DNA from 3 places in the Paenibacillus sp. MMO-58 genome. Region 1 is predicted to be linked to each of the others. Evidence: riboswitches for the same ligand, from Rfam matches in the RefSeq annotation. Region 1 holds a riboswitch; each other region holds the start of a gene.

The links. A riboswitch is a leader RNA that binds a small molecule or an ion and turns the genes downstream of it on or off. The one in region 1 is predicted to bind ZMP and ZTP.
Region 2: linked by a shared signal. The riboswitch ahead of WFJ73_RS25545 (DJ-1/PfpI family protein) and the one ahead of WFJ73_RS15240 (IMP cyclohydrolase) in region 1 are both predicted to bind ZMP and ZTP.
Region 3: linked by a shared signal. The riboswitch ahead of WFJ73_RS29135 (bifunctional 5,10-methylenetetrahydrofolate dehydrogenase/5,10-methenyltetrahydrofolate cyclohydrolase) and the one ahead of WFJ73_RS15240 (IMP cyclohydrolase) in region 1 are both predicted to bind ZMP and ZTP.

Annotation. Positions count from the first base shown of each region.
Region 1 is NZ_JBBCVY010000004.1:377,686-385,095, forward strand. It holds gene WFJ73_RS15225 (beta-galactosidase) at 1-1,285, shown strand, start outside; gene WFJ73_RS15230 (hypothetical protein) at 1,825-2,001, shown strand; gene WFJ73_RS15235 (YfjL-like protein) at 2,121-2,429, shown strand; ZMP/ZTP riboswitch at 2,523-2,600, shown strand; gene WFJ73_RS15240 (IMP cyclohydrolase) at 2,651-3,370, shown strand; gene WFJ73_RS15245 (DUF4304 domain-containing protein) at 3,514-4,191, shown strand; gene WFJ73_RS15250 (hypothetical protein) at 4,287-4,940, shown strand; gene WFJ73_RS15255 (phosphotransferase) at 5,155-6,069, shown strand; gene WFJ73_RS15260 (nucleotidyltransferase) at 6,269-7,036, shown strand; gene WFJ73_RS15265 (DUF3885 domain-containing protein) at 7,337-7,410, shown strand, end outside.
Region 2 is NZ_JBBCVY010000010.1:143,797-151,206, forward strand. It holds gene WFJ73_RS25505 (ABC transporter ATP-binding protein) at 1-69, opposite strand, end outside; gene WFJ73_RS25510 (ABC transporter permease) at 92-910, opposite strand; gene WFJ73_RS25515 (ABC transporter permease) at 921-1,718, opposite strand; gene WFJ73_RS25520 (hypothetical protein) at 1,867-2,583, shown strand; gene WFJ73_RS25525 (NUDIX hydrolase) at 2,588-3,118, shown strand; gene WFJ73_RS25530 (glutathione peroxidase) at 3,242-3,805, shown strand; gene WFJ73_RS25535 (hypothetical protein) at 3,897-4,313, shown strand; gene WFJ73_RS25540 (glycoside hydrolase family 25 protein) at 4,357-5,070, opposite strand; ZMP/ZTP riboswitch at 5,205-5,284, shown strand; gene WFJ73_RS25545 (DJ-1/PfpI family protein) at 5,337-5,936, shown strand; gene WFJ73_RS25550 (effector binding domain-containing protein) at 6,008-6,871, shown strand; gene WFJ73_RS25555 (PadR family transcriptional regulator) at 7,040-7,378, shown strand; gene WFJ73_RS25560 (DUF2812 domain-containing protein) at 7,384-7,410, shown strand, end outside.
Region 3 is NZ_JBBCVY010000015.1:17,527-24,936, reverse strand. It holds gene WFJ73_RS29150 (ABC transporter ATP-binding protein) at 1-1,541, shown strand, start outside; gene WFJ73_RS29145 (hypothetical protein) at 1,601-2,014, opposite strand; gene WFJ73_RS29140 (CapA family protein) at 2,088-3,146, opposite strand; ZMP/ZTP riboswitch at 3,280-3,364, shown strand; gene WFJ73_RS29135 (bifunctional 5,10-methylenetetrahydrofolate dehydrogenase/5,10-methenyltetrahydrofolate cyclohydrolase) at 3,448-4,302, shown strand; gene WFJ73_RS29130 (cyclodeaminase/cyclohydrolase family protein) at 4,303-4,941, shown strand; gene WFJ73_RS29125 (beta-galactosidase) at 5,025-7,031, opposite strand; gene WFJ73_RS29120 (response regulator) at 7,057-7,410, opposite strand, start outside.

The DNA of each region.
Region 1 (7,410 bases):
CGATAATCATAAGATGACGGATGAGCTGCTCGATTTCTTCTCGTATGACTCGTATCCGCAATTCAGCAGCGTTTTCTATAACGACAATGAAACCGACCCTCTGCTTGACCGCCAATGGAGCATTAATTTGACCAACGTCAGGTCCATCTCGCAGAACTTCTGCGTCATGGAGCAGCAGTCCGGCCCCGGCGGTTGGGTTGACCGGATTGAGATGGGAACGCCAAGACCGGGTCAAATCCGTTTATGGTCGTATCAATCGGTGCTTCACGGAACCGATCTTCTTGTCTATTTCCGCTGGCGCACGGCAACGTTCGGCACCGAAATTTATTGGCATGGCATTAATGACTACCACAACCAGCCGAACCGTAGAGTGCGGGAAGTGGCGCAGGTAGGCGGCGAATTCGCGAAGATTGGATCCCTGATCGCAGGTACGGCCTATCAAGCGGAAGTTGCTTTTATGCAGGATTACAACAATAACTGGGATGGAGAGATGGATGTATGGCATGGCCCTCTGCAGTGGCAGAGCATGCGCTCCTGGTTTAAGCAGCTGCAATACCGGCATATTCCGGCAGACTCCATTTTCTTGCGCTCGAATACGACACTCGAGGATTTAGCCAAGTACAAAGTAATCGTCTATCCGCATTCGGCGATTATGACCGATGAGACGGCCGAGCTTCTGACCCGCTATGCGGAGCAGGGCGGCAAGCTGTTCCTAGGTGCCCGCACGGGGTACAAGGATATGAACGGACAATGCTACATGCGTCCATTCCCGGGTCCGGTTGCCGGACTATGCGGCATTACGGTTGAGGACTTTACGCTTATTAAAGGCAAAGTGAATGCGGCAGAGCTGCAATGGGAAGGCCGATTGTCCGAAGGCACGAAGGCGGTAGGCTTCAACGAGGTGCTTAGCGTTCAGAACCCGGAAGCGGAAGTTGTCGCCCGGTACTCATCCGAATATTATCAAGGGGAGCCAGCGTTAACCCGCCGGAATGTTGGGGAAGGCCAAGTCTGGTACTTAGGAGCTGCCTACAGCGAACCGGTAGTCGATGGGATTTTGGATGAGATTGGTTTACGCTCGCCTCTCGCGGACCGGATCACTGCCCCGGCTGAAGTCGAGATCGGTATTCGATCCTCGAAGGATGCTTCTTACGCTTTCCTGCTGAACTATTCGGATAAGCCGGTTGCGATTCAGGTGAAGCAGAGCGTAACAGACCTCCTGACCGGAGCAGCAGTGGAAAACGATGTAGAGATGCCGGCTTACGGCGTTATGATTTTGGAACTTTAATATATGAGCCCCGTGGGATTTTCCTGCGGGGGCTTTTTGCTGCGCAAACAAAAAGCCTGCGGCAATCAGCCGCAGGCAACAATAGAGAATATATAAAGGGGGGTCTTGTCCCTTATTATAGGAGCCGATAATGAAAGGAACCTGAGCGGAATATTACAGGAAGGTTACAAGTTCAGTTGATTGATACGTCCATCCGCCATTGCTGCTGAGGGAAAATAAAATTCTTTAATGAAAAATAAAGTTCTTTAATTCAAGAAGATTATTATTTGTCTGTGAAAATAAAGTTCTTTAATGCCATATACTTGGGAAGTTCCCCCTCACAGGTACAGAATGAGAGGTAGCTGTCTGACGATAAGAACATCTATCTACAACCGGAGTCGCGTTAACTGCGACTCTCGTTATAGATAGATGTTCTTGTTTTAAACAGTACGTGATCCCTTTCGGATTGCACGTTTTATTTATTCATTGAGCTAACGGGCAGGATTGCGTGGTAATATAAGGTGATAAATGAAAGGTTATTATGAAGTGGAGTGAGATACTTGAAAGGACCTTTTGGAGTTCAAATCAATGATAGTGTTTATGCAAATGAAGGTGATTTAGGGCATAACGAGTTTTTGGAAGCGTTTATTGAATTTATTGAGAGCAAGGGGTGGCAGTTTGGCGGTGGGACTGCTCAAATAGATGCAAGCGGCGAAAGAGCAGACGATTGTGATTAAGAAAGGGCGGATAGATTAGTCGATTCGCGAATATGTTAAATGTTGAAGTGTTGCGAAATCCGTAAATAAAGTATTAGATTAAATTTATATATAACACATTTTAAAGGAATGAAATCTAAATGAAAGTTCGTTATTTAATCTTTGCTTTAGTGATATTCGTAATAATAGTTGTTGGCTATTTAATCTATTGCCTTGGTTACGGAAATCCAATATCTAAAGGGATGTTTAAAGAAGAAGTCGAAGAATATCTCAGAAAAAACTATCAAGATGAAATGATTATTGAAAGTATTGAGTATAGCTTCAAAGAATCTACATCTAGCGATCAACATTTTATTGCAGTTGTTCATCCCATGAATAATCCAAATCAGATCATTAGAATTGATAAAGGATACGATGGTAATCTTCAAAGTTATAATGTTGAGAATTAATAACAAGGGTAACAAGTTGTTCAACTAACGGTGAACGTTAGTTACATAATGACAAAAAAAACATTGAAAATTGTTATTATATATCTAATTTAGAGCCTTATATGTGACTGGCGAAGCATGGGGATCCATGAGGAAGCATATAAGTTGTAGCCGTACGCCTGGGCAGAGGTAAGGGGAATTCCCCTTACCTCTTTGTGTTTATTCGAGAGGAGAAGAAGCAAATGAAAACAATTCAATACGATTTGTTTGAAAATCCATATCCCGGAAGAACACTTATTGTAGGTATGACTCCTTCAGGATCGCATTATGTTCAGGTGTACTGGATTATGGGAAGAAGCGCTAACAGTAGAAATCGAGTATTTGAAAGAGAGGGGGCTAATGTAAGAAACAAAGCATTTGATCCTAGCCTAATGGAAGACCCTTCTCTAATAATTTATTATCCTATACGACATAGGGATAAAGTACACATTGTCTCTAATGGTGATCAAACTGAAACTATTTATGAAGGATTAAAGGACCAAAGATCCTTTCACGAATCATTAATGCTTCGAGAGTTTGAACCAGATGCTCCCCACTTTACCCCAAGAATCTCAGGTATAATTAACACAGAACTTAAACAATACAGCCTATCAATTCTCAAAACAAAGGACAATGATCCTTCAGTTTGTATACGTAACATGTATCAATACAGCGGATTCAAAAAGGGAATAGGTCATTGCATACATACCTATAGTTCAGAACTGGATGGTGTACTTAAGCCATTCGAAGGTGAACCATTTGAGGTACCACTATCTGATTCAATTAATGAATTAGCAGACTACTATTGGGAACGTATAAATTCTGAGAACAAAATTGCATTGTTAGTAAAGTTTATTGATGTGCAGAATGAGGATATACACTTGCAAATTCGAAATAAGAATTCAACTATCGGGAGACTATAGTTCAAACAAAAGCTTCAGCGGATCGAAGGATCCTACTGCAGCTTTTGTTGAAGTAAAGGTTACTTTAATCAGAATTAGTTAAAGGATACGTAGAGTATCTTCTCGAATTAAACGTAAAACGTATCTGCCGAGGTAAATCGCGAATGAAAACAAGTGAATTTAGAAAGCTAATTAAGAAATATCTAGCACCAGAACTAAACAAAATTGGATTTATTGGAACAGATCATCACTTTGTAAAAGATAACGGCAGCCACGTAATCAATGCTATTGTGATACAGGCGGATAAGTATGGTGGATCGTGCGTTGTAGAGTTGGGGGTTCACTTCGATTTCCTTCCTAATACAATTAGAGAGTTTATCCCTGTAAGCAAAATAACTGTCTATGACTGTGAGTTTAGAACACGATTGATTAATAAATTAAACTGGTTCCAATCAAATGTTCTTCGTCAAAAGAAAAGTGAAGTTTGGTTTCGGTATGATCATACTGAAGATGAGTCAAGAGCAAGGGCATTAATACAAGAAATGAAAGATATGATACTAGGCCAGGGGTTAAGTTACTTCTCTCAGTTCAATGAAGATTTCCCTCGTGCAATAACCTCAATAAAATTGAATGAGTTATCACAACGTACAAAGAAATTAGACAGTTACGGAGCACCCTTGAATTTAAGATTAGCATTGTTAATAGCACGTACCCATATCTTCCTCGAAAATAAGGCTGAAGCCGCTAATTTTGCCCATTGGGGACTTACAAACATAGGTAAGACAACTGGACTAATACAGGACTTCACAGAAATAATGGATTACGCTAACGAAGAACATTAGTTTCAAAGCATGCATAATACGGCTGCAGATTAGAGATCCGCTGCCGTTTTTTATGGAGTAAAAGATTTAACGCAGCAAATTATGGAGGAGAAGGTATGACCATTATAAGTATCGAAGGTGCTAGTGCTGTAGGAAAAACAAGCACATCCTCTGAACTGGCTGCCATTCATGGGGCTTTTCATATCCCTGAAATTAATACCTGGTGGAAAGAACGACCTAACCCTGAATATAGAGAATGGTGGTTTGAACGTCAGGCAGATCGATGGAGAATAGCCTTGGAAAACAGGAATAAGCACTCATTTGTTGTTATAGACATCGATTTATTTCAACCCTTTTGGTATAACTGGGCGTATGATTTTACTTTATTTGATAATCAGTCGTTAGAGTTTATAGCCGATTACTATCGGAATCTGATTCTAGACCAAAAAATCGGATTCCCTGACAGATATTATCTACTCAGCTGCAGTGAGGATGAACTAATTAAACGGAAAGAATCGGATTCTTCGAGGAAACGAGGGGGCTTTGATATGAATTTACAGTTCATTAAGCCACAAAAACATTACTTCCAAGCGCTTAATAAAGAGGTTCCCGATCTTGTCCATTTTATAGATTCCGTGAGCGTTGATAGAAATATTAGGGAAATCATTACATCGATTCCGAGTACCCAAAATAAGCATACTTACTCAATCGAGTTGTTTGATTTTATGGTGGACTGGCTATCTCGAAATAATGCTGATCAGTTCAGATGAGTCGTTACGCTATCGGGGAACTATAGTTCAACGAAACTTGGAGCAGTTGCCGCGGCAATTTGCTCTTCTTTTTTCATTGAAGTAACGGGCAGGATAGAGGAACAGACGGTAAGGTTGTTCTCGAACAGAAGAACAAATTAATGATATGATGTTGTAAATGGAACAGGCTAGTCGAGCCTATTTTCTATTTTCGTGAGGGAGTCGATAAATGGGTATGGGAAGTACGAATCAATGGGATGCGGAATGGGAAGTATCAGAAGAATTGGCTCATAAATTAATAAGCAGTCAGTTTCCGCAGTTAGCTTCACAAAGCGTACAAAAACTAGGATACGGCTGGGATAACACTGTTTTTCTTATCGGGATCGAATATGTATTTCGCTTTCCAAGAAGAGAAGTTGCAATTAATCGTTTAAGGATTGAAGAAAAGATACTACCTAAGCTTAAAGATTATTGTTCCATTGCATATTCGTTACCTCTATTTTTTGGGGAAGGGGATTATAATTATCCTGCACCTTTCCTAGGCTACCCCTATTTATCAGGAGAGTTTCCAATCGGATTAACTGACAAGCAACGTGCGTTATCAGCAACAACGCTCGCGCAATTTTTGAAAAGCTTACATGCATTTCCTGTGCAAATTGCCCAAGAAAATGGAGTTCAACATGACCATAGAAATTTGATTGATATTGTAATGCGTAAAGAAAAGTTGCATAAATTCATTTCCGACCTTGCCCTTCATTTTAGTGAAGAAGAGTATCATGAATTATCGAACTATTTGGAACAGCTTGGAACTGAAAAAGTGAAACCCAAAAACGTATTCCTCCATGGAGACCTTCATTTTAAAAATATGCTGGTAGACGAAAATGGAATAGTTTCAGGGATTATCGACTGGGGAGATATCAATATTGGACATCCTGCTTGCGACTTGAATGTCGCGTATAGCTTTTTGCCTCCGGATGCGCGTTCAGACTTTTTCAAAGAATATGGGGATGTCGATGAAGAAACGAAGATATTAGCTCGATTGATAGCCATATACATTCCCATTTTGATCATGATGCAGGCAATTGATTATAAAGATGAAAAGTTGGTTGCTGAAGCAAAAGCGATCATAAAACGTGCTCTCGCTGATTAAGAAATTCATTCCGCTATCGGGAGACGATAGCTCAATCATGTCACAGCGGCGGCCGTCCATTCGATCGGCCGCCGCTCATCGTTGAACGAAAGGGCAAGATAGTTGAATGATTTCGCGAATAACTTAAGTCATGACGAATTTACGAAGTTCGCAAAAAAGACGTTAGCCGAAAGAGGTTCTTAGTTTAGGAGGGGTCTATATGATATTAGAAAAAGTTATAAATAGAATTGTAATACAAAGTGAATATAAGAATTTTGTTGAAAAGTATATAGATAATATACTTACCGAATTTAAAGGTAAGATTCATAGCATTTATATGTGTGGCTCAATTCCAAAAGGAACTGCTATACCTTTTAAGTCAGATGCAGACTTTACTATTGTATGTGTAAATCCCAATGATATTGATTACGAAAGATTGACAAATATTAAAGACAGGCTCTTGGAAGAATATCCTGTAGTAACTAAAATTGATACGATAATTTGCTCGATTGACGATGTATTAAGTAAACCAAATGAGTGGGGTTTTTGGGTAAAGATAATTTGTGTTTGCATTTATGGTCATGACGTTGGTGAAAAAGTACCATCGATAATTATTTCTCCAGAGTTCATTTTAGACTTAAATACAGAGACCAAGGAGGAAGTAGATCGTATACATAGTTTACTTTCTAATGCTAGTGATAACACAATGAAAACTAGATATATTAAAGGTTACTCTAAGAGATTAATTCGTGCATTATACTCTTTGGTTTTAGAAGATACAGGTGTATGGCAAGATGACATTATTAAGATGAAGAATGCCATATTAAACTATTGTGAGATTGACTCCGCTTTAGTTGATTATCTGTATGCTTGTTACTTGGATAGTAATGTACTTGTTGAAGAGTTTCTGGGAATTGCGGATGACGTATATAGCTATTTTGAGAACGCCTTAAATGCAATGGCTGCTTCCAGAACTTCCTTCGGCTAACACCATATTGACGCTCCGGGTCACTCTGAGAAGCGAGTGACCACATCCAGCCACTAAGCCCGTCGGGACGTCACTGCATTAGGTGTTCGGCAAGCCTCACAACTATAAGCAGCGACTCTAATTAAAAAACATAAGACTATTGAGCTATCTGGAGAACGATAGTTTAATCAACGCATTGGTGGTGGCCGATCAAAGGAACAACTGCCGTATTATTTTTGCTTCTCGATTACTCAAATAAGGATAGTTCGCAAGTTTCATAGATAAGATATTAGACAAAAATGACAAAACTAAGGGGATCAAATGTTACAGGATATATATAGTTACTTGAAATATAAGTTTCCTGAATATCGAAGTGATATCAACGTACGTTTTGA
Region 2 (7,410 bases), on a different contig from region 1:
CAGCCCGCTTTCTTTTTTTACGATAATGTATTCTTTCACGAGATCCTTAACCTCGATAACGGTTTCCATTCCAGTTCGATCCCCCTATGGCTTAAGAGCCTGCGCTCTCGTAATTTTTCATGCCGAATTTAAAGATGCCGCCCGCAATCAGGAAGCAGATCACGCCCACGAGCGGTGTCCACAGAGCAAAGCTTAGCGGAAGGTCGAGGCCGCCGCTGTCCGCATTCAGGAACTCGGCGGCAGGATAGAAGCTGATGAACCCGATTGGGATGATGAAGGTGAATAACGCCTGCAGAAAATACGGGTACATGCTAAGCGGATACATGGTTGCGCGCTCGAGCATCGTCAGGGCGAAGCCAACCATGGAGCCGTTGCGCTTGGTCCAGAAAGCGATAGCTCCAAGGCTGGTGAACAGCGCGGCACGGATCAGAATACCGCCGATCAGGACGAGAATCAGCTTGCCGATGTTCGCAATCGTCCAGTCAAAGCCGGCGATTTCGGCCCCATAGAGGAAGATGATAACGCCAGGTATGCAATCGATTAACCCGATAAAATTAACGTAGCTCGCAACGAGCTGGAAGAAAACATTCATCGGCCGGAGCAGAAGACGGTCGAAGCCGCCGTTAATGACCATATGGTCGATACTCCACGTATTGATGAAGAAGACGACAAAGATGCCGTGGCTGATCAGGCCAAGTCCATACAAAAAGGTAAGCTGCGGGAAATCCCAGCCGTTAAGGGCCTGGAAGCGGTCGACGATGATCTTGAGCATCCAGATGCCGGAGAAGTATTGAATCGGAATCATGAGGAGCCAGCTGAACAGGAACAGCGGATACTCCAGCTGCCGCTGCACGGCGAGACGCGCCCAGCAGGAAGCGACGGAAACATAATGCTTGATCGTAGATACCATAAGGACGTTCTCAGCCTCCCTGGATTAACGTTTTTTTCTTCGTGCGCGCCCATCCGGCTGCCAGGATCAGATACAATACCGCGATCCAGACGGCTTGAACAGCCATGGAGGTAAAGGCTTCTGGCATGCTTGTGTTGCCGATATAAATGCCGAGCGGAGTCTGGTACGTGTATTGGAACGGAAGAAATTTCGAGACGGTCTGCACCGATTCCGGGAAAAACCACAGCGGAACGATACTGCCGGACAATACGCGGACGATAGCGTCCTTGACATTGCCCATGTTGCCAAGCTCCATCACCCAGAACGCAATCAGTCCGATAAGCGCGCTGAGCAGCCATAGAATGGCGTAGCTTAGCAGGCAGCTTGGAAGGAAAAGCAGGAAGTTTTGGAAGGAAGCGGGCCATGGAATGCCAAAAAAGATGGAGGCAAATACGACTAGCGGAAGCGCCCTGTTTAACAAGGAGCTAAGCATCTCTCCGATATCTTCGGCCAGGTAGCAGGCAAAAAGAGGGATAGGACGGTAGAAGTCGGTCACAATTTGGCCTTCCCGTATTTTGTAATAGATGGTATTCTGTACATCGCATACGAAGATGGTAGAGATAATGATCGAGAGAATGGTGTAGGTCGTAATATCCTGCAGGCTAAGCGATTCTACCGATCCGGAGCCGCCTTTGTAAGCCGTCTGCCATAAGAATACGGAAGCCAGCATCAGAATAAGATTGGTTGCAACGGAAGTGAATACTTCAAACCGGTAAGTCAGATTAACGAGAAGCTTCATTTTCGTTATGTACCAGTAAGCTTGAAGCATATTAACCCCCTTAAAAGTGACTTCATATGTAAAATATTACAATTACAATGCTCTTATATTAATCGATTTCAATCCCGCAGGCTACGGATATTTTTAATATAGTTATTTATAAGGTTCGGCCTAAAATTGCAGGGGAGGCGTAACGGAAGTGGCAATGATTCTGATCATTCTTATCGTGGCATTTTACTTAACTTTGCTGAACTTTAAACGGCTTAGGAAGCTGTCCAAAGGGTTGAGATGGCTCTTATATGCTTTAATGCTTTTCCTATTATGCGACGGCATTTATTCCTCTGCGAGGCACTTTAATCCCGATAACGCCGTTAATAGTCTTATTCCCAGCCTTTGCATGGCAGTGCTGATTGAAGGAGCGCGATATGTCTTTAGAAAAAGGCGTGACTATGAAAAGAACTGGTCCGTGGATGATTATCCGATCGAATATTCCGAACAAAATTCCAATGCAGCAGCGATTCGCTGGAAAGCAGGCATAAAAGGCTGGAGCTGGATGAGCGGACACGGAAATGACAGGGAAGATGCTTATTTAGACCTTGTCAAAACATTTGATGCTTATAAAAAAGAAGGAAATACTTTGCCACGTCCGGGGACTACCGTACTTGGGGCCGCCAGCCAGACTCGGATGGACGAACTCGAGGAGGAAGCGGTTAGTTTTTTTTACAAAATATTCGGGTGGGATTATTATGATTTGTTTATTTCGGATAAGTCCACGTTCAAGGAGCTATGCTCGTCCGAAGAGTCCATGTACAGGAAGCTGCGGCGAGTCGAAGATGAGTTTGGGGTAAAGGTGCCTGATGATAAAATATTGATTGTTGATATTCTTGAACTTATTAGGGAGAAGAAGGAGGCGTAAGGCTATGCTCAACATAAAAATAACCGACAGCGATTTTATCGGGGGCCGCCCTTCCTATTTGGATACCGTCTCGCGTTGTGCCGCCAGGGGAGTTTTATTCAACAACCGGGGACAGGTTGCGATGATGTATATGGCCGAGCCTGATCTCTACAAGCTGCCTGGAGGGGGAATGGAAGAAGGGGAGTCCCCCGAGGAGGCTTTTGTTAGGGAAATAAAAGAGGAGACCGGTTGCGAAGCGGAAGTAATCCGCAGGCTTGGCTTTATAGAGGAGCATAAGAATCGAAACGGCTTTTTGCAGCATTCGCATTGTTATCTGGCAAAAGCGCGGCATGGCGAGGGTACGGCTGCACTCACCGAAGCCGAAAAACAGCTCGGAATGTCCGTTCAATGGCTGTCTGTCTCACAAGCGTTGGATATTATGGGAAAAGCAGTGGCGGGCGAAGAGGATAATCATTCCAACTTTTTTATGTTGATGCGTGACCGGATTATCCTGAAAGAAGCTGCGGAAATTATGGAAGGAGAAGGTCTTTTATAGGCCTTTTTTCCAATATATACTTTATTGAAATTGCCTATGAAGATTATTGTTTTTATATATTATTCAAATAGGCTTCTTGGTTATATGATGGATTAAATATATAAAAGGGGAGAGGGATTAATGATGAACAAGTCCATCTATGACATTCAGGTTAATGAGATAAATGGGGAGCCTATTCATCTGTCTGCTTTTTACGGCAGGGTTCTTCTAATCGTGAATACAGCAAGCCAATGCGGCTATTCCAAGCAGTTCGAAGGCCTGCAACATTTGTACGAAAAATATTGGATGCACGGCTTCGAAATATTGGGTTTCCCGTGCAATCAGTTCAATGGCAAAGAGCCCGGCAGCAATGCGGAGGTGGAAGAGCATTGCCGGCGCAATGTTGGAGTAACCTTCTCGCTGTTCGAAAAGGTGGAGCTCCGCGGTGAATCCGTTCATCCGCTCTTCCAATATTTGACGGAGCAGGCACCTTTCCGGGGCTTTGACACGGACAATTCCGATGAGCTTTGGATGAAGAATTTTCTCAAGCAGAATCATCCGGACCTGTATGAAGGCGACGGCGTAAAGTGGAACTTCTCCAAGTTCCTCGTTAACCGGGAAGGAAAAGTTATCGCGCGATTCGAGCCAACGACGCAGCCGGCCGATTTGGAACTGGCCATCGAGGAGGCATTATCCTCGGAGCAATAAGTCTAATTATTGCGAAAATGGTAAAGAAGCAGGATAAACATGCGCCCCGGAGAAGTTTCTTTTAAGAAAAATTTCGAGGGAGGCATTCGCATTGAGTAAGCTTGTGAAGGTAGCTATGGCGGTTACGGCTGTTTTTGCCCTGCTTATGCAACCGGTCTCGGCTTCGGACAAAACAACCAAGTTCAAAGTGACGCTTGTCAGCGTGGAGTTGGTTGAGAATAACCATGTCGGTAACGAGTGGTTGACTAAGGCTTACGTGAATGGCAAGGAAGTTCAGAAAAGCAAAAGCATTACCCTAAGCTTGAAATCAACGGATAGCATTAAGCTGAAGGCATATGCCGAAGAGCAGGACAAAATTCCCGATAGCAACTCAGCCAACGATACCGTAAAGGTATCGTCTATCACAAAAACCGTCAATAAAGCGTTGAAGGTCGTTGTGACGGAGAATCGCGGCAGGTATTCAGGGAACACGGCTGAGTGGAAGTTTACCTATAAAATTGAAAAGTAATCCATTGGCCGATGCTTCCCAAGAAGCTTCGGCTTCTATTTTTTTAGCGATCAAACCTGGCCTTAAATTGTTCTTTGTCTCCGTTAAAAACGTTAATGTCGACGTACGCATCGATACCGGGGATATGGCCCCGATTGTTGTATTGCCAGAATAACCAACTACGGTCTCCTCGTAAACGCGGATGCTTGACGATATCCCTGATCCAGATTTCGTAATCCTTAAAGCTGCCATCTATATAGGTATTAAAGGTATCGTAAGTTACGTACAGGATAGGCTTCTGCTTATAATGCTCCTCCAGATGGCTGGAGAGGATGGTCAGTTCCCGCTGAATGCGGGCGACATCCTTATCAAGCGCAATCTCGATATCGATAACGGGCGGGAGGTTAGCGGGATCATTGGGTACCTCTTCGATAAAATGCGCCGCCTGCTGGGTGCCGGTGCTCTGAGTTGTGAAAAAATGATAAGCGCCGATCCTCATTCCTTGGCTTCTGGCTTGCTCCCAATTCGACTTGAACTCCTTATCCGTCATATCCTTTCCTTCCGTTGCCTTGATATAGACGAACTGCCATTTGCCGCTGCCAGCAACCTTGCCCCAATCAATCTCGCCCTGATAGTGGGACACATCGATCCCTCTTACCTTGTATTTAGACGCAAACAGGTTGTTATGCCAAATGATGCCCTTATATTCCAAAACGCCGGAAATGATAAGGAGCAGCAGTATACACGCGGTGCTTTTCTGCCATCTGCTTAGCTTCATAGCCACCCATCCTTTGTACCTGCCTTTAATTTTACCTTGAACACTCCAATACATAGACGTCAGCTTGTCCTTATTTGTTTCCGCAATATTTAGCTTGCTCCGCGAATATGCCCGGTATATGATAAAAGTAAATATATGGTATGTGCGACTGGCGTAAACGTGGAGAACCACGAGGGAGCACATATGTCATCAGCCGTACGCCTGGGCAGAGTATCGTTTCTCGTGAAGAGAGGCGATGCTCTTTTTTATTGGGGAGGATGAAGCGGATGCAGAAGAGAAGAAATGTAGCTATTCTGATCTACGACAACGTGGAAGTGCTGGACTTTACGGGACCGTTCGAAGTGTTTATTACGGGCAGCAATCGAGGGCAGGATTTTCATGTGTTCACCGTGTCGGAAAAGACAGCTCCCGTTAAGGCCCTAGGCAATCTGAGCGTTAATCCGGCCTATACCATTGATAACTGTCCCAAGCCCGATATCGTACTTATCCCAGGCGGCTTGGGCTCCCGTCAGGAAATGCACAACAAGGTGCTGACCGATTGGATCAGGAAATGCGCTGACGAGTCGGAGCTGCTTCTATCCGTCTGCACGGGATCGCTGCTCCTTGCGAAGGCGGGAGTGCTGGAAGGGCTGAAGCTGACGACGAATCGTCTTGCAACCGACGAACTAAGGCAGGTCGCCCCGGCATCCGCCGAAATCTCCGAGACCGCCAGATATGTGGATAACGGGAAAATCGTAATGTCTGCCGGCATTTCCGCCGGCATCGACATGTCCCTCTATGTCATCAGTCGCCTTCATGGCAAGGAGAGAGCCTTGCATACCGCAAAATTGATGGAATACGATTGGGTGCAAAAAGAGCACTTCTGATCAAATATAAAAGACGTTTTCCTGATAGGATAGCCGTAACGATGAGCGAGGGAGCTGGATCAATCTTACGAATGGAACATTACGCACGAATCCAAAACGCGATTACCTTTATAGAAGAACAGCTGCAGGAGGCCCTTAGCTTGGAGGCGATAGCCGCCCGGGCGGGATTTTCGCTGTACCATTTTCAAAGGTTGTTCCATGCCATTACGGGCTTTACGGTGCAGGAATACATTCGGAAGAGAAGGTTAAGCAGAGCTGCCGAAGAGCTGAGAGTTACCCGTCAAACGGTGCTTGATATCTCGGTGTCTTACCAATACGGCTCGCAGGAGGCGTTTACCCGTGCTTTTGCCGGTTATTTCGGCATGGCTCCGGCACAGTACAGGAAGCATCAGGGGAAGGTTGCCTTGCAGCTCCCCATTGATCTCGTTGCACTAACGGCTAATATCCGAGGAGGATTGACGATGTACAAACCGGACATCATTGAACGGCCTGCGACTCGTATTATCGGTTATAACTACCCGACCAATCTGAACAACGAGCGGTATTTCGAGGAGATTCCGGGTTTCTATGCGCACTTTGGCAATCATGAATACTTTATGCGCATTCCTAACAAAGCGCGGCCGGCTTTTGCTTATGGCATCCCCCATGGCTACAGCGAGGATGGCGCCTTTTCGTTCCTTATCGGCGAGGAGGTCACTTCGTTTGCGGAGGTAGAGGACGGCTTCGCCTGTCTGGAGCTTCCCGCCGGCAAATATGCGGCTTTCCGCAACGGAACGATGCCCGAAGTTGGACAAAACGCATGGAAATACATCTATGGAACCTGGCTGCCTAACAGCAATTACGAGCGGGGAGAGGGACCGGACTTTGAAGTGACGGATGTTCTGAACTCCACACCGCAGAAAATCAGCATGACCATCTATATCCCGATTCGCTAAGCAAAGAAGAAACCTAGTAGAGCATGACGAAATTCTCGGCATGTTCTTTTTTTTGTGAGATTTGTTTTGATAAATTTTCCATAAACTATATTGACAGTCGATATATCGATACTTAATATATAAGCATAAGATATATCGATAGACGATATAGTTCGAGTAGTGGGAAGGATGAATGGTGTGAAAGAGATGCTGCCGCTTACTGAAGCGTTTTATTATATCCTGATTGTTCTCTATACGGAGCCATCGCATGGATACGGCATTATGCAGGATACCGAGAAAAGGAGCGGCGGACGCGTTAAGCTTGGTGCCGGCACTTTATATACGGCGCTTAATACCTTGCTGGGCAAAGGGCTGATTGAGCAATATCCCGTTCCGGAAGGAGCGGACTCGCGCCGCAAAATGTATGCCATTACGGAGAACGGCATGCTGGTAGTCGAAGCGGAGATCGCAAGACTGGAAGAGCTTCTGAACGTAGGGCGGCAAGCTCTGATTGCGAAGAAAGGGTGAGGCGGATGAGTGACAAGCTGATTAAGCGGCGC
Region 3 (7,410 bases), on a different contig from region 1:
TCGGCACCATTGTGGTCAGCGTTATTCTAGCGACGATCCGCTCCCGCATTATGACCCGCGTCGGGCAGGATATTATCTTCGATATCCGTTCCGATCTGTTCAAGCATTTGCAGGAGCTGCCGTTCCAATATTACGACGACCGCCCGCAAGGCAAAATTCTGATCCGCGTTGTCAACTACGTCAACTCGGTATCCGATGTGTTGTCCAACGGTATCATCAACTTGATTCTGGAGATTCTCAACCTGATCTTTATCGCGGCGTTTATGTTCGCGGTTGACGCCAGATTGTCTCTTCTTATCTTGGGCGGTCTGCCGATCTTCATCGGCATCATGCTGCTGATCAAGACGAAGCAGCGCCGCGCATGGCAGGCGGTTTCGAATAAAAGCTCCAATATGAACGCTTATCTGCAGGAGAGCATCAGCGGCATTCGCGTTACGCAAATCTTTACCCGGGAAAAACATAACGAGGGCACCTTCACCCGCTTGTCGGTCAACTATCGCAGCGTGTGGATGAGAGCCATGTATTTCAACTTCCTTGTACCGTTTTCGGTAGATAACTTGACGACGCTCGTAACGACTTCCATTTATTTCGTAGGTCTCCTGGCGTTAAGCCCGGCAGAAGTCACCTTTGGCGTCATTCTGGCGATGAGCAGCTATGCGGCGCGCTTCTGGCAGCCGATCCTTAACATTTCCAACTTGTATAACAGCTTTATCAACGCTGTCGCTTATCTGGAACGGATCTTCGAGACGCTGGACGAACCGGTTACGGTTAGCGATGTGCCTAACGCGCGCGAGCTGCCGGCTATCAAAGGCCGGGTAACCTTCGACGATGTGACCTTCGCTTACGATCCGGGCGTCAACGTCCTTCAGAACCTGAAATTTGACGTGAAGGCCGGCGAGAGCATCGCGCTTGTAGGTCCTACCGGCGCGGGCAAAACAACCGTCGTCAATCTGATCTCGCGCTTCTACAATGTCACCGAAGGGCGGATTCTGATCGACGGGAATGACATTGCGGACGTGACGCTTAAGTCGCTGCGCAGCCAGATGGGCATTATGCTTCAGGACAGCTTTATCTTCTCCGGCACGATTATGGACAATATCCGCTACGGCAAGCTGGACGCGACGGAAGAAGAGATTATTGCCGCAGCCAAAACCGTATGCGCCGACGATTTCATCCGCGAGTTCGAGCATGGCTATATGACCGAGGTGAACGAACGCGGTTCGAAGCTTTCCCAGGGCCAGCGCCAGCTCATCTCGTTCGCCCGCACGCTGCTCGCGAATCCGCGCATCCTCATTCTCGATGAAGCTACTTCGTCGATTGATGCCCAGACCGAGCGCCTGCTCCAGAAGGGTCTCAACGAATTGCTTAAGGGAAGGACTTCGTTTATTATCGCGCACCGTCTATCCACGGTTAAGAACTGCGACCGGATTATGTACGTAGCCGACAAAGGCATCGCGGAAGCCGGTTCGCATGACGAGCTGATGGCTCAGCGCGGCCGGTACTACAAGCTGTACACGGCTCAGAAGATGGAAGCCATGTAACAACGCAACGCAAAGCAAGGCCCCCGATCGGAATGGATCAGGGGCCTTTTCTATTAAGCTTATCGCGACAGCTTGATAACAAGCTTTTTCGCCGATTCGGTTTCGACCGTGATTTTGTAACGCTCTTTTACTGCTTCAAAATCAATGCTGCCAGTCTCCTTGGAAGTTACGGTTTTCTCCCAGACGGTCTCGTCATCATGGCTGACCTTGAGGATAAACGTTCCCTCTTCCGAGGACGCCTCATACGGGATGCTTACCGAACCCGCTTCCGCGACGGAGAAATCGTCTACCTTGTAAGTCCCCTTCAGCGAGCCGATCTTCAAACTCAGCTTGCCGTTGATCTCCGTTTTGACGGTTGAGACGGCTAAATTGGTTCCATCGGCATATTTGGACGCGACATTAACGACAACCACCGTAATAATGATCAAGGCTAAAAAGATCCAAAATCTGAATTTGGATTTAACGATTCTCAAAATCATAACCCCCTGGCATTTTTGTCCGTCGGACAATAATTCGCCAGGGGGTTTTTAATCCCTTTTCTTCCGGTTATTTTGCCGAAACCGTCCCATCCTTGTTGACCTTCACGTTGAATGAAATCTTGTTCAGCTTCGAGTACGTCGTTTCGTTATAAGCCTGCTCCCGCAGAATCGGTCTTGTATTATCGATTTTTACCGGCGTGATTTTACTGCTCACCTTGTCCCCGTCGAACGTCAGAGTAGCAATCATGGAGTCGTACGCTTTGTTCGAGCGCTGCGTTGGAGTGAACACAAAGTTGCCGAGGGAATAAAAAATCGGTTTGCCCTTATACGTCTCAATGCCCTGCAAGCAATGGCTATGGCTTCCTATTACGGCATCTACCCCCGCGTCGATAAAAGCCTTCGCATACGTTCTCGCATAGTCCTCCGGGTAATCCTGGTATTCGTTATTCCAGTGAATATAGATGACTGCAATGTCCGAATATTTAACCGCGTTCTTGACGTAACGCATCATCGTATCAAAATCGTAACCCGAGGCGATGCCTGCCTTGTTATCCCCTGCATACCAGCTTGGGCCGGAGAGCACCCGGCTGATGCCAACGATTGCTACCTTTTTCCCGTTGACCTTCTTGGTATAAGCAGTGAATGCCTCGTCGATATTGCTGCCGGCACCGGCATGGCCGATCTTGTATTCGTTCAGATAATCTATCGTGTCGTTCAGCGCGTCCACCCCGTAGTCGAGCGTGTGGTTATTCGCAACGGATACTCCGTCGATCCCGGAGTTAACGATCGCTTGCAGCGTTTTGGGAGCGGAACGGAAGGTGTACGTTTTAATCGCCTTTTGCCCGCGTGTCGAGATCGGAGTCTCGAGATTGGCGAAGCTGATGTCGGAGCCGGATAACAGGCCTCGCACCTTTTCAAACGGGTAATTCACGCCATACTTTTCCATATTCGCCGCAACCTTCCCGTCCAGCAAAATATCCCCTGCAAAGCTGATCTCGATCGGCTTATCCTCTGTGGCAGCCGGCTTTGCCGAAGCAGAAGAGGCTACCGCCGTCACATTGCCCGCCGCCTCCAGATTAAAGCCCAGAAAAAGAAGCAAAGCCATTACGTATTTAAGCACGCTCATTCGCATCGTACCCTCCATGGAATCTATGTATCTTCCAGCCAAGACTACTAATGTGTATGCCGGTTGGAAGAAATAGATTACTAGAAGGGAAAGACTTTTCTTTCGCTCAAACTTTTGATACAGTAAGAAAAATAACGTTGCATGCGACTGGCGAAAAAAGTGGAATCAACCACGAGGGAGCATGCAGCTTGGACGTTCCGTTCGCCTGGGAAAAGTATCTGAGGACAGACTTGCGTTTTTTCGCGAGCCTTCCGCAGGTGCTTTTTTTCGTTCATGAACAAAATGGCATGGAGGGATTGGAATGACAAAGCTCTTGAAAGCGAAGGAAGCAGCAGATCAGGTATACGAAGGAATCCGGACGAAGGTCGAAGAGTGGAAGCGGAACGGGGTCCAGCCTCATATGGCGACCATTCTGGTCGAAGGAGATCCCGCATCGGCTTATTATGCCGGGGCCAAGCAAAAAATTGCCGAGAAGCTAGGCGTAGCTTTTACTCTCCACGCGTTCACGGCAGAGGTTGCGGAAGAGGAGATCCTTCAGCTCGTTCACCGGCTGAATAACGATTCATCCGTTCATGGCATTATGTTGGAGCTGCCCCTGCCCCGGCATCTGTCGGCGAGCACCATTGAGAAGGCAATCTCCCCGCTGAAAGACGTGGATGGAGTTACGCCCGATAACAAGCTTGCTACGGTAACGGGTGACACCGGTCTCTACCCGGCCACTCCCCAATCCTGCATCCGGCTTCTGAAGCATTACGGTTATACGCTTGAAGGCAAGAATATAACGCTCGTGGGACGCGGCCAGACCGTCGGACTCCCGCTGTTCCATATGCTTCAGCGCGAGAACGCCACCGTAACCGTCTGTCATTCGCGCACGCCGGATATCGCTTCTCATCTGAGCCATGCCGAAATCGCCTTTGTCGCGGTCGGCCGTCCAAACGTCGTTACGCCAGATATGGTTCATCCCAATCTCGTCATTATTGATGCCGGAATTAACGAAACGCCGGAGGGTAAAATGGTTGGCGATGTTGCAATCGACGTTCAATCAAGCGCAGCGGCGGTGTCCCCTGTACCTGGCGGGGTAGGAACGTTAACAACGGCTATCCTGTTCGAGAATCTGATAAAGGCTATTGACCTTCAGCTCGGGGAGGGCAAATAAATGACTACAACAATAACGTGGGATGTTTCTATCCGTCATTTTCTGCAGCAAGCCGGCAGTTCCAATCCTACGCCGGGTGGAGGAAGCGTAGCCGCATTGATTGCTGCGCTTGGAGCTTCGATGACTTCAATGGTTGGGAACTTGACTCAGGGAGAAAAATTCGCCGATATTCAATCCACTATTGCTGAAGTTTTAGATAAGATGCGTCGATCAACGGCAGAATGCGAAGGGCTGCTTCAGGCGGATAGTTCTTCTTTTAATAAATACATGGATGCGCTAAAGCTCCCTAAGAGCTCGGATGAAGAGAAACGTATACGCAAAAACGCGCTTCACGAAGCTACGATTCAAGCGATTGATGTTCCTCTACGTCTCATTGAGGTGTGCAGGGAGGGTCTAACCTTTACCCATCGCATTGCGGAATCTTCTAACAAAAACGTCATCTCCGATCTGGGGATTGGAGCGATTTTGTTCGAAGCTGCGGCCCAGTCTGCACTGCTGACGATCGAGATCAACCTGGCCTCGTTAAAGGACGCGGAGCTGAAGCAGCTCTATTCGGACAAGGTAGCTTCGCTAATGAACGAGATTCAGGATCTGAAAAGCAGCTCCCTGCAAATCACGCGCAATCGCATCTTTAATTAGTTTTCCATACGAAATCCAATGTAGCTGAATAGAAAAAGGCTGTCCTTAGTCATCTTAATGACTTATAGGAACAGCCTTTTTACTTAAGCTTCCTCTACAATCGCTACGCCCCAACGCTCAAGCTCAATCGTGTCACCCGAGCGGAGCTCGCGGTCCGCGAGCAGCTCGGCGCCGTCTCCATGAGGATAGACGAGGGATTGCGATTCATCCGAATAATTGAAATAATAGCGGATTGTTTTGCCGGACTCGTTAGTACCCGTCTTCACGATAATCGGGAACTGGAGCTCTTGATCGACTCCCCAAATCCCTGCTTCGCGGCATGCTCCTTCCAGCACTTTGCGGGCAACCGCTTCGCTTGGCAGGCAGCCGATATAGGTTGCGACGCCTTCGCCATGCCGGTTGGTCGTGATCGCCGCGTATTGTCCCCAATGCGGGTGATCGTACCAAGCCAATACTTCCGCCGTAGTTGGCGTAAGCAGCTCCATCCATACCTCTACGTTATTGTCAGACTCGCCAACGCCAAACGGATTCCCTTTGAGCAACACCTTTTTAGGCTCCACAAATTGCGAATAACGAATGCCGCATGCTTTTTCGATGAGGCCTGGCTGAGCGCCCGTCCGCACCTTAATATGCTCGTTCGCAAAACCGCTCTTGAACGTATATACGACATGCCCGCCGTTCGCGACATAGCGGTTCAAAGCATTAAGAAGCTCGTCCGATGCGGCATACAACGCCGGCACAACGATTAGCTCATAATTGCCTAGCAGCTCGATAGACCCCGGATGCAAAATATCGCAGCCGATATTCATCTCGTACAGCCGGTCGTACATGAGGCGAACGATATCATTATAACGGACCTCCCCGCCAGGCAGCTTGAACCAGTCCAGAGACGTCAACGCTTCGTTGCTCACAAGAACGGCAGCGCGGTTCGTCTTCTTCAGGTTAACCAGCTTGTCCGACAAACGGGCGAACTGGCGTCCAACAAGCTTCGCTTCGTTATAAGTCGGATTTGGCCCCAAGTCATGGCTGAGCAGGCCTTTCCAATACGTTTCGAAAGAGTTATGAATGGAATGCCAATGCCAATACTCAACCATATTAGCGCCGGAAGCCAAATGGCTGAATGCCTGCTGCAGCAGCTGGCCCGGATAAGGCGTCCAGTTCGGGAACGCTTGGGCTTGCGTCTCCAGCACGAAATAGTTCGTCCCTTTCAGCGATCGGGTCGAGTCTCCGCCGAAGGAAATTTCCTTCCCGGTGAGATCATCCTGCGAAGGATGATAAATATCAACCCCCGCAATGTCGAGCGCCTTCGCCGCTTCGAAATGGTCCACATCCGGCTGAACGCCAAAGGAATAACCCCGCCATTCAAAATCAAAGTTATGCGTAACGAATTGACCCGGACGTTTATACTCATTCACAATGGATGCCTGCCACGCGAGGAAATCGGTCACAAGCTGCCGTTGGAATCTTGCGAACTCCGCTCCAAGGCTGCCGTTAATCGTACCGACAGCCGACGGGAAGTCCTCCCAGCTGTTAATCCGGTTGCTCCAGTAATCGAGGCCGAATTCCTCGTTCAGCCGCTCTACCGTACCGAACTTCTCCCTCATATATTTCACGAAGCGAAGCTGCACGTTAGGACCGCTTGTCCGGTAATGCTTCGTTTCGTTATCCACCTGATAACCGATAACGGCGGGATGATCGCATACCCGGCTGATCAGCTTGCGGATAATACGCTCGGAATAAAACAAATAGGAAGGGTTCGTAATGTCCATAATCTGCCGCGCCCCGTAGCGGCCCGGTCCGTCCGGCGTCTCCGCCAGTACGTCCGGATGCTCCTTCACCATCCAGGTCGGCACCGCGTAGGTTGGCGTTCCGACAATCACATGAATACCCGCTTCATGCATGGCGTCCAGCACGCGGTCCACGCTGGAGAAATCAAATACGCCGTTTTGCGGCTCATGCGTGCTCCAGGTCGATTCCGCGATACGGACCAGATTAATGCCCGCTTCCTTCATCATCTCAATATCCGTGCTTAATCTTTCGTAAGGCATATACTCGTCGTAATAGGCTACTCCATATAACAGCTTGCTCAATGTCATCTCTCCCCTGTCAAAAGTTTTATAAGTTGTTGCGGTATTGGTTCGGCGTCATGCCGGTATGCTTCTTGAACACCTGGAAAAAGTATTTCTCGTCCTGGTACCCGGATTCGTGAGCGATATCCGAGATTCTTAGGCTTGGATCCTTAAGCAGACGGGAAGCATACTCGATGCGAATGCGATGAAGATATTCGATAAAGCTTGTCTGCAGCTGCTGCTTGAATAAATAACTGATATAACCAGGCGTTACGTACACCTCGCGGGCAACCGATTCCCGGCTGATATCGAGGCGGAAATGCTCGTGCACGTAAGCGAGTATGGACTCGAACAGCTTGTTGCCGTTTTTGCGCGCGGACAGCTGATCCGCGATTTTGAG